3 regions of the Cytobacillus sp. FSL H8-0458 genome follow, and region 1 is predicted to be linked to each of the others. Evidence: riboswitches for the same ligand, from Rfam matches in the RefSeq annotation. Region 1 holds a riboswitch; each other region holds the start of a gene.
What was found. Region 1 has a riboswitch for S-adenosylmethionine ahead of NYE23_RS17545 (LLM class flavin-dependent oxidoreductase). Riboswitches for the same ligand answer to the same signal wherever they lie in the genome.
Positions count from the first base shown of each region.

Region 2: linked by a shared signal. The riboswitch ahead of NYE23_RS14945 (homoserine dehydrogenase) and the one ahead of NYE23_RS17545 (LLM class flavin-dependent oxidoreductase) in region 1 are both predicted to bind S-adenosylmethionine.
Region 3: linked by a shared signal. The riboswitch ahead of NYE23_RS13180 (2,3-diketo-5-methylthiopentyl-1-phosphate enolase) and the one ahead of NYE23_RS17545 (LLM class flavin-dependent oxidoreductase) in region 1 are both predicted to bind S-adenosylmethionine.

Region 1 covers NZ_JBBOBR010000001.1:3,547,961-3,551,237, reverse strand. Annotated here, with positions in the region: gene NYE23_RS17560 (S-Ena type endospore appendage) at 1-206, shown strand, start outside; gene NYE23_RS17555 (S-Ena type endospore appendage) at 258-602, shown strand; gene NYE23_RS17550 (hypothetical protein) at 780-1,352, opposite strand; SAM riboswitch class I at 1,689-1,792, shown strand; gene NYE23_RS17545 (LLM class flavin-dependent oxidoreductase) at 1,900-2,949, shown strand; gene NYE23_RS17540 (ATP-grasp domain-containing protein) at 2,965-3,277, shown strand, end outside.
Region 2 covers NZ_JBBOBR010000001.1:3,054,951-3,058,227, forward strand. Annotated here, with positions in the region: gene NYE23_RS14940 (hypothetical protein) at 112-306, shown strand; gene NYE23_RS14945 (homoserine dehydrogenase) at 368-1,585, opposite strand; SAM riboswitch class I at 1,695-1,796, opposite strand; gene NYE23_RS14950 (NUDIX hydrolase) at 1,874-2,512, opposite strand; gene NYE23_RS14955 (general stress protein) at 2,722-3,277, shown strand, end outside.
Region 3 covers NZ_JBBOBR010000001.1:2,703,051-2,706,327, forward strand. Annotated here, with positions in the region: gene NYE23_RS13175 (2-hydroxy-3-keto-5-methylthiopentenyl-1-phosphate phosphatase) at 1-507, opposite strand, end outside; gene NYE23_RS13180 (2,3-diketo-5-methylthiopentyl-1-phosphate enolase) at 500-1,732, opposite strand; SAM riboswitch class I at 1,818-1,921, opposite strand; gene NYE23_RS13185 (pyridoxal phosphate-dependent aminotransferase) at 1,993-3,171, opposite strand.

The sequences.
Region 1 (3,277 bases):
GCACATTTGAAGTGTTTAATGCCGGACCAGGAACAATTGATTTCTCAGTAAATGGTAATGTGTTCAGCGTTCCGCCAGGAAACAGCAGAGCAGTTTCATTTAACAATCCAACAATCTTTATCGTTCAAACTGTTGGGCAGCCAGGTGCGCAGCCAGGTACTTCAGGAAAATGGTGTATTGTACTGTACAAACGAATACTTGCGTAAAAAGATGAAACCGCCGAAATTAGAAAAATGATTTAAAAGGAGAAATGTGTAATGTGTGGATCATCCAGCGCAAATTGCTGCTGCTGCCCGGAAGGGAAAATATTTCAAGAGAAAATTTGCGGGAACTTAGCAGGGCCGCTTAATAATTATATTGCATGGCAAGCACCGGATATCAATGATTATTTTCAGGGGACCTTTGAAATTTTCAATTCTGGAACGGGTGTCATAGTTGGTGAAGTGTTAAATAGTGCAGGTACTGTCATTGGAACGCTAAATGTACCGCCAGGAAATTCAGTTTCAACATCCGAAAATAATCCAAATGAGTTTCGAATTAATGCACCGGCTGGTACAAGCGGGAAATTTTGTATTAATTTATATAAGCGTATCTTGGGTTAATATTTATTTTCTCTAAATACCTAAAAGATAAAGATTCGAGTTCTTAAAGGGGTCCAGCCAATAATCTGCTTTGCTGATTGGACCCCTCATATTCACAATCATATCAACCCTTAGATTGAGTCTCGAATGGATCCGGATGAACGATCGCCTCTATAATGAACCCTTTGGAAAATTCATTTATCCTTTTTTGTATTTAGCCTCTGTCCACAAAAACACACTCGTGATAAATTTAGCTATCGTAATGACAATTAAATAACCAGCAAATAGATAGATATAATTTGTGTTTCCATAAAGTCTCATTAGCCCTATTCCGACCAGAACCGGCTTAAAGATAAATGCCATAACCGCAGAGGTAATGATCATGTATAGATAGTAATTCTTTTTCCGGTTTATCGTCCATTGGTAAACAAGCATAAAAGTAACCGGAACGAAACTCGAATCAAGGGATAACCCTGGCAGCATGGGGATCACTGGAAAAGGATAGTTTAAGTGTCCTGAATTTTTCGCAAACAGGTCAATATATCCGAATATTACATGAATACTGTAACCATAGAAGCCAAAGAAAAAAATTTTGTTTTTATCGATTTTAAAAAATAGGTAGATAAGAGGACCTATAAGAAGTGCTGCCATTAACCAGTATTCAAATGAAGTATACAGCTCAAAGTCCAACCAATACTTATTTAAAGCCTCTTGCCCTTCTTTTCCCATTCTCACTATATGATCAAATTGCTCAAGTCGCTTATCCGGCATTTACCGAGTCACCCTTATAAAGTATATTTAAGGATATTTTAGCTCTAAAACAGGAAAATATTCACAACATGGCATACTGTCAGAAGACTCTTGGTCTCATACTGTATTTTGAAAGTATTTTTTACAGTACATAAATTAAGCAGGAAAAGTCTAACCGTGCATGACTTTTAAAATAGGTGCCTGATTACACTTCTGCAGAAGCTTTAAAGTCAGTGGGGACAAGTACCATTCTTCGATTCTTATTGAAAATATTTAGAGCTTAGAAATATTTAATTGACAATTTGATCTATTTAAATTATTATCACTTTAAATATTAAAAAGCTGAATAGTTTTTTCTTCTTATCAAGAGAGGTGGAGGGACTGGCCCTTTGAAGCCTCGGCAGCAGGTTCTGATGAATACTGTGCCAATTCCAGCAAGCGAATCGCTTGAAAGATGAGAAGAGAGTATAAAAAACTCTCTTCTTAGGAGGAGAGTTTTTTAGTTGTTTATAAATCCTACTTAAATGATAAGAAAAGTAGATATTCGAAAGTTAGGGAGAGAAGAAAATTGAAATATGGTTTCTGGCTGCCGATTTTTGGAGGATGGCTGCGGAATGTGGAAGACGAAAATATGCCGCCAACCTTTGAGTATGCTAAAAATGTCATTCAGTCGGCTGAAAAATGGGGATACTCGACTACGTTAATCGCGGAATTATTTTTAAATGATATTAAAGGACCGGACCATGATTCTCTTGAAGCCTGGTCTACGGCTGCCGCGCTTGCCGCAGTGACGGAAAAAATTGAAATTATGACCGCGGTTCGCCCCGGTTTTCATAATCCAGCAGTAGCAGCAAAAATGGCTGCCAATATTGATCAAATCAGCAAAGGCCGTTTTACTCTAAACATGGTTTCTGCCTGGTGGGCCGAAGAAGCGCGTCAATATGGCGGTATTTTTACAGAACATGATGAGCGTTATGCCCGCACCGAGGAGTTCATTAATGTTCTGAAAGGCTTATGGACAGAAGATACCTTCAGCTTTTCTGGCCAATTTTACGACTTAAAAGAAACGAAGCTTGCACCGAAGCCTGTTCAACGGCCTAACCCCATTCTTTATGCAGGCGGTGAAAGTGAAAAAGGCAAGCAGACCATTGCAGAAAAATGTGATGCTTATGTCATGCACGGAGGAACAGTTGAAGAGATTGACCGGAAAATAGGAGAAATGAAGGCCCGGCGTGAACAAACGGGAAATGCACCATTCAGTTCTTTCGGAATGGCTGCGTATGTTATTTGCCGTGAGACAGAAGAAGAGGCTCTCGCTGAGCTTGAAAAAATCACGGCTGTGAAGGATTCCAGCGGTTATGCCGGCTTTAAGGACTTCACGACAAAGTCACATCTGGAGCAGCAGATTCAGCTGCAGGATTACTCTGTTTCCAATAGAGGTTTGCGTCCAAATTTAGTAGGAACACCAGAGCAAATTGCTGACCGGATTCTGCAATTTGAAGAAGCTGGCCTAGACTTGCTGTTGCTGCAATTCTCACCTCAGCTGGAGGAAATGCAACGCTTCGCAAAGACGGTAATGCCATTAGTGGAACAAAAACGCAGTTTAATAAAGAGCTAGAAAGGGGCCTGAATAATGAGCAAGGTTTATGTAATACATGAAAATAGTGAGTGGACAGTCCATCTTTCAAAAAGATTGGAGGAGTTGGGTGTTCCTTATGAGGAATGGCATTTAGATGAAGGAACGTTGGATTTATCGTCAGAACCGCCGGAAGGTATTTTCTATAGCCGGATGAGTGCTTCTTCTCATACACGTGACCACCGTTTTGCGGCTGAATTTTCCGGACAAGTATTGGCCTGGCTTGAAGCACATGGCCGTACGGTGATTAATGGAACGAGCGCTTTAAAGCTTGAAGTAAGTAAGGTTTTACAATACTTGGAGTTAAATA
Region 2 (3,277 bases), 490 kb from region 1:
TAAAAAAACAAGCTATTTTACTGGACTTTTTTTATTAAAGCGTTTATTTTACTATAAAAAGGCAATATTCTATGTATAAGTTTCAATAAAATGGAATGGGATGGTGTTACGATGGCAAACAAGAAAAATGTTAAATCTCCCGGCAAAGATCTAAATATTGGTGCGAATGTTTCATTAAACGGCCTGGTAACAGCTGTTTTTGATAATATGGTCCATGTCCAGATTGGCGCTAAGATAGTAACAGTTCATGTTAAAGACCTGTATTCCGGATTAAATAATCCTTTATTTAATAAACAGCAGGCTTAGTATACACCATCTCTAAACATACTTTAGAAGGGGCAGCTCAAAAGCTTGCCCCTTCTGTTTTTTAGACCGGCTGTACCTGCTTATACTTCCCTGCCGTATGTGCATAATCTCCAAGCACTTGATAAGCCTTCCAATCGGATCTGTCTAATAATGACACAGCTTCTGCAGATGCCTTAACGATCAGGGCCTTTTCTGACACTTCGCTGACGATTTCAACTCCCCCAGGCAGCTCTGTTTGCTCTGCATCACCCAATATAACCCAGAGCGGCTGGTCAGGTATAGTTTCTTCCGATGCAGCTTCCTCAAATGCTGAAGGAAAATCGGCTTTTCCCACATGAATTAAATCTTCAATAATCGCACTCGCTGTCGGGAACATACCTGCTCCAGGACCCTGCAGGCTGATATTCCCGACAATATCCGCATCAATTGAAACGGCATTCTGCACGCCTTCTACTCTGTATAGAGGATGAGATTCACCTGTCAGAACCGGCTTTACTGTACAGCGGACAGAATCTTTTTCCTTCTGAATCGATGCTGCATGTTTGAATTTCAGGCCCAGCGATTCAGCCAAACGGATTTGCTCAATCGTAATATCAGTAATGCCTTCTCTAACAGAGTATTCCTGTGCCGGCGCTTTCCCGAATACAAGCTCGCTCAAAACAACCGCTTTGTAAAAGGCGTCATATCCTTCGATATCATTTTTAGGATCGGCTTCTGCATAGCCTTTTTCCTGAGCGATTCTCAATGCTTCTTCAAATGATAAGTTCTCCTCGCGCATACTTGTCAAAATGAAATTGGATGTGCCATTTAAAATTCCTTCAATCCGTTCAATTCTGTTGGCATTCAGCAGCTGCCTGATGGTCTGAATGATGGGGATTCCGCCGCCGACTGTTGCTTCAAATCCCAGTGATACATTCTTTTCTTTTGCAAGCCTCCCAAGCTCACTTCCATGGAATGCAAACATCTCTTTATTTGCTGTAATGACATGGCATCCTCTCGATATTGCCTGGCGCAAATACGTATAGCCCGGTTCCCTGCCAACAATGGCATCAATTACGACATCAAGCTTTGGAAGCTCAATAATCTCCTGAAAGTCATCTGTTAATAGCACCTCATCATCAGGCAAAGAATGTTTATTCACATTTTTGACCAGGATGGCGGAAACCTTTACTTCTTTCCCGAGTATCGCCTGAAGCCTTCCCTGATGCTTTCTGATTGTTTCATACACTCCTTTTCCAACAGTTCCAAACCCCAATAGCCCGATCGTGATCACTGACATTACTCATTCCCCCTGGATAAAATTTTTAGTGCCTGCCGTAAAAACAAAAAACCCCTACCGTCCATTACAGACAAGAAGGGGTTTGAATTTATATTCCGTTCATTCCGCCTTCTTATCTTCGGAAAATGTATTCCTCTGAATTTGGCACCGTGCATAAATGCTGGTTGCCGAGGCTTCTTAGGGTCAGTCCCTCCGCCTCTCTTGATAAGAAGTTTCTAAGTATTCAATTTATATGAATCATAAACATTTATAAGGACTGCGTCAACCTTTTTTGAAAAATTATTTTCTTCAAACGCTTTCACTTTCATTAAAATCTTCCGTTATGATCTCAAGAAAATGCTTAAGAATTCTGGCAGTCAGCCCCCAGATAACCTTATCCTGGAAATAGTAAAATACTTCTTCCGCTCTTCTAGTCTGCCAATTGTAATTTTCACCTCCGGCAATCAAGTCAAAAGGAAAATTTTCTTCTGGCTCTACCTTAAAATTCACGTGATACGTTTCCGGTTTTACTTTTTTAAGGAATGAAAGGGGAACGGTAAAAACCTCTTCTACTTCAGCAGGGTTCGGCACAATCTTGTCCGGATTTTGGATAATGCCTGCATAAGGGTAAATTATTTGACCGAAGGAAATCATGTAATCCAACGGGGAAACATCGGTGATGCTGTCTTCGCCCACACCGAGTTCCTCAGAGGTTTCACGGATGGCCGTATGCTCTTCATCCCTATCTTCCGGATCTATCCTTCCGCCGGGGAAACATACCTCCCCAGGCTGCCTTCTCATTTTTAATGAACGCACTTCAAAAAGGACATGTACCTCATTATTGATTTCAACAAGCGGAAGCAAAATAGCGAACTTCGAAAATCGCTCACTCCCCAAAATGATGGGGGTTCTGTTCCTTAGCCTTTTAGCCAGTTTCTCAATTTCCATATCTGCCCACCTCCAGCAGCAATCCAATTCAGCAATTATATCTTTATCATACTGTATTCTTTGCATTTTATTAATATATACGGCTTATGCCATATAAAGATTCAGGACTATATGCTATTGCTTCCTGTCCTTCAAAAGTAAAAGAAAGTTTCCCCGCCTGCAATTCAGGGAAAATAAAAAAATATCATAATACACTGGGAGTGAAAAATATGAAGAAGAATATATTAATAGGCGGATACGATACACAGCAAGAGCTTAAAGACGCCATTGAAGGTGCAGGGTCAAATGGGTATCAGAAGAAAAATCTGGTGATCGTCTCAAAGGATGGAGCAAATCTTGAAAGCTTTGCAGACAATTACGGAGTGAACTTGCGAATAGTCGGATCCCAGGAGCTGGGGAATCAGCGTTTTCTTGATTCAGTTAAAGCTCTTTTCATGGGGGAAGATCCGGCCACAAGTTCAGGAATTGATCCCGATAAAAAAGATGGTACACGGTTCGATGAACATGACCTGGATCATTACGCAAGCATGGTTTTTGACGGAAAATATGTTTTAATCGCTGACTATTATGGGAAGTATCCTGACTCCTCGCATGACAATCAGAGGGTCACTGCCGAAAACTCTGAAGGATATTTAGAGAGCGCTTCAGCCCGGGAGGTTGTCCATGAATCGGATATCAAAACACTGGCAGATAAATCTGCTGATACATGCTGTGTCAAAGAGAATCATAGTCGTGTACCGGATTCACCCAAGTCAGCAGAGATGA
Region 3 (3,277 bases), 840 kb from region 1:
TGAATCACCGATTACCACTTTCACTGTGTCCTCATCCTCTAATTTCCTCATAATGGAAGGCTTGCAGCAGCCGCAATTATTATCGCATTTTTGATCACAGCTATGGGGCCATAAGATTTTTATGGTATCGCCGCTAAAATCGGAACTATTGCAGAACACTGCTTCAAAGGGTCCATACTTGTCCAGAACGGGAGCCACAAAAAAATCTATGCCCCCGCTTACTATATAAAGCGGTATATCTTCTTCTGCCAGATAATCGACAAATGTCTGAAATCCCTCTCTTACTTTTGCATTTTCTAATACGAAATCTGTGAGTTCAGCTTTCAGATTGCTTGGGAGAAGGGAAAACATCTTTCCCACTCCCTCTTTAATAGAAATTTCCTGCTGCAGAACTTGATTTTTAATCCCTTCCCATTGGGAGGGAGCAAAATGCTTCATAATATTGATGATGTTATCTTTTTCGGTAATAGTTCCATCAAAGTCGCAAAAAACCGTTATTTTAGCCATTCTTTACAGCCACCTCTTTGTACCCCCACAAATCAATCGCTCTTTTTAATTCAGGAAGGTCTGTTCGAGCATCGGCCAAAGAAGCTCCCTTTAAAGTCAAATCAATCGCCTGGCGGAATGCCAAACCGCCTCCTCTTGCCCCATCCGGATGCCCGTGTACGCCGCCTCCGGCATTGACTACACTGTTTATTCCGAAGTCTTCAAAAAGCAAAGGCACTAAACCCGGATGGATGCCGGCTGAGGGAACCGGAAAAGCTCTTTTGCAGAAATCATCCGCTGTCAGGCTATCCGCAATTGATAGAGCCTGTGTTTTTTCAAGGGCAACTGTCCCATAAGGTGATGGGAATAGAGACAAGTCAGCTCCTGCATACCTGAGCAGTTTGCCTAAAAGCAAAGGATAGGAGATTCCATAAATACTTGAAGCTGAGAGGGCTCCGCTAACTGCAGGATGTGCCATGATAGGCAGTTCAATCTCATTATCTTCCCTTAAAGACTGTAATACATCGAGCCCATAAGAGAATACATTGAAGAGAAGCAGATCAGCCCCAAGACTGGATGCCTTTCTTGCCTTATCTTTTAATTCAAACGATCTGCCTGTTAAATTGACAGCATATAAGGTCCGATGGCCTGTTTCCTCATAAACCTGACTTAACACCTTTTTTCCTTCTTTTATCCGCGCTTCTAACGGTGTTAGGCTGTTTTCAAATAAAATCTCATCGTCTTTCACAAGATCTATGCCGCCCATGGCCTGTTCCCGCAGCTGTGAAGTCAAAAAATCCATATCTTTGCCGAGCACTCCTTTGAAGATGCTCATCAGTAGAGGTCTGTCATATACATTTAATTTTCCCCTCAGCCCTTCAATCCCAAATCGAGGTCCGGGGAAAAAACTTTTTAGTTCATTGGAAAATTGTAAATCCAGCAGTTTAATCTTTCCGTCCAGTGACAGTTTACCAAAGACTGTTGTTAATATTGCCGGTAAATCCGGACTAAAATTTACAGCAGGATAGGCGATCTTAATAATCGCAGCTGTTTCCCTGCTTTCTGCATCTCTTGTAAAGGTTTCAACAGAAACGACCCTGCCTTTATGCTTCTCCAGCTGCTGCTTTTCAAGCTCCGGCAGATGGGTCCATGATCCCACTGTTAAACCTAAAGCGATTTCCTCCGCTTTTTTCTCCGGATTATGTTTTTCATCATGTACAAGGTACGCTGCAATAATTTCACTCATGAATCTTCTTCCTTTCAATATCAAAGAATGAAAAAAATAAAAAACCTCTTCAAATAAGAAGAGGTTAGCATAGCAATCTAACATCTTCTTATCTTTCAGCTATAAGCTGCAAGATTTAGCACCGTGCTTAAGTTTAAGTCGGTTGCCGGGCTTCATAGGGCTAGTCCCTCCGCCTGCTCTTGATAAGAAAACGAAATCAATTATTCAGTTAATTTAGAAATTTAATTAGAATTATGACAGTGCTTAATACTTTTGTCAATTTAATTTTTGAAAAAATTTAAATTTTGTATTCGCCCTACCGCTTCTTTAAGTCTTTCTTCGGATGTCAGCAAACCGGCTCTCACAAATCCTTCTCCAAACTGGCCGAACCCATTGCCTGGTGCAACTGCAATATGCGCTTTTTCCAGCAGATACTCAGCAAACTCTTCAGATGTAAATGATTCCGGGACCTTAAGCCATGCAAAAAAAGAGCCCTTAGGAGCTTGTACATCCCACCCAATTTCCCTGAGGCCGGAAATGAAAGTATTTCGTCTGGATTCGTAGATCGAATTCAACTCTTTTACACAATCCTGGGAGCCTGACAGAGCAGCTGCTGCAGCTTCCTGAACAGCTCCAAACAAGCTGACGTAAAGATGATCCTGCATCAGGTTCAGTGCTGCAATAACGCTTGCATTTCCAACTGCAAACCCTACTCTCCAGCCAGCCATATTAAAGGTCTTAGATAGTGTATAAATTTCAATTCCAACCTCTTTTGCACCTTCTGCCTGAAGAAAACTTACAGGTCTTTTTCCGTCAAATCCAATTCCGCCATATGCAAAGTCATGAACGATGCATATGGCGTGGCTTCGGCTTATTTCAACTGTTTTCTGAAAAAAATCTATGTTTGCCACTGCTCCAGTAGGGTTATTTGGATAATTAAGAAACATCAATTTGGCTGAATTAAGCTCCTCAGCTGACAATTCAGTGTATACAGGCAAGAAGTTATTTTCCTCTCTCAGAGGCATTGTCACCATTTTTGCTTTAGCCAGCGCAACTCCTGACCAATAATCAGGATATCCCGGGTCCGGAACCAATACGCTGTCCCCGGGATTTAAAAGGCATTGAGGGATTTCAACAAGTCCTGCTTTGCCTCCAAAAAGGATGGCTATTTCAGTATCGGGATCCAAATCTACATCATATTCCCTTTTATAAAAGTCAGCTGCTGCCTTTTTTAAATACGGGTAACCCTGAAAAGGAGAATACTTATGGTTTTGAGGGTTTTCAGCTGCACTTTGAAGACGCTTGACAATATGCTCCGGGGTAGGCAGATCAGGATTTCCCTGTCCCAGATTGATGACATCATGACCCTGTTCAAGCTTATTACCCACCTTAGCTGTCAAAGAGGCAAAAAACTGTTTAGGCAGACTTTTTAAAAGTGCTGATTGCGGATAATTAATCAAATTGTTCACCTGCTTAAAAAAATGATTGAAAATATAGTCACAAATGATATAACGTAAATGATAAGCTGTAAAGTAAAATTTAGAAAATTTCTATCTATCGGACTAA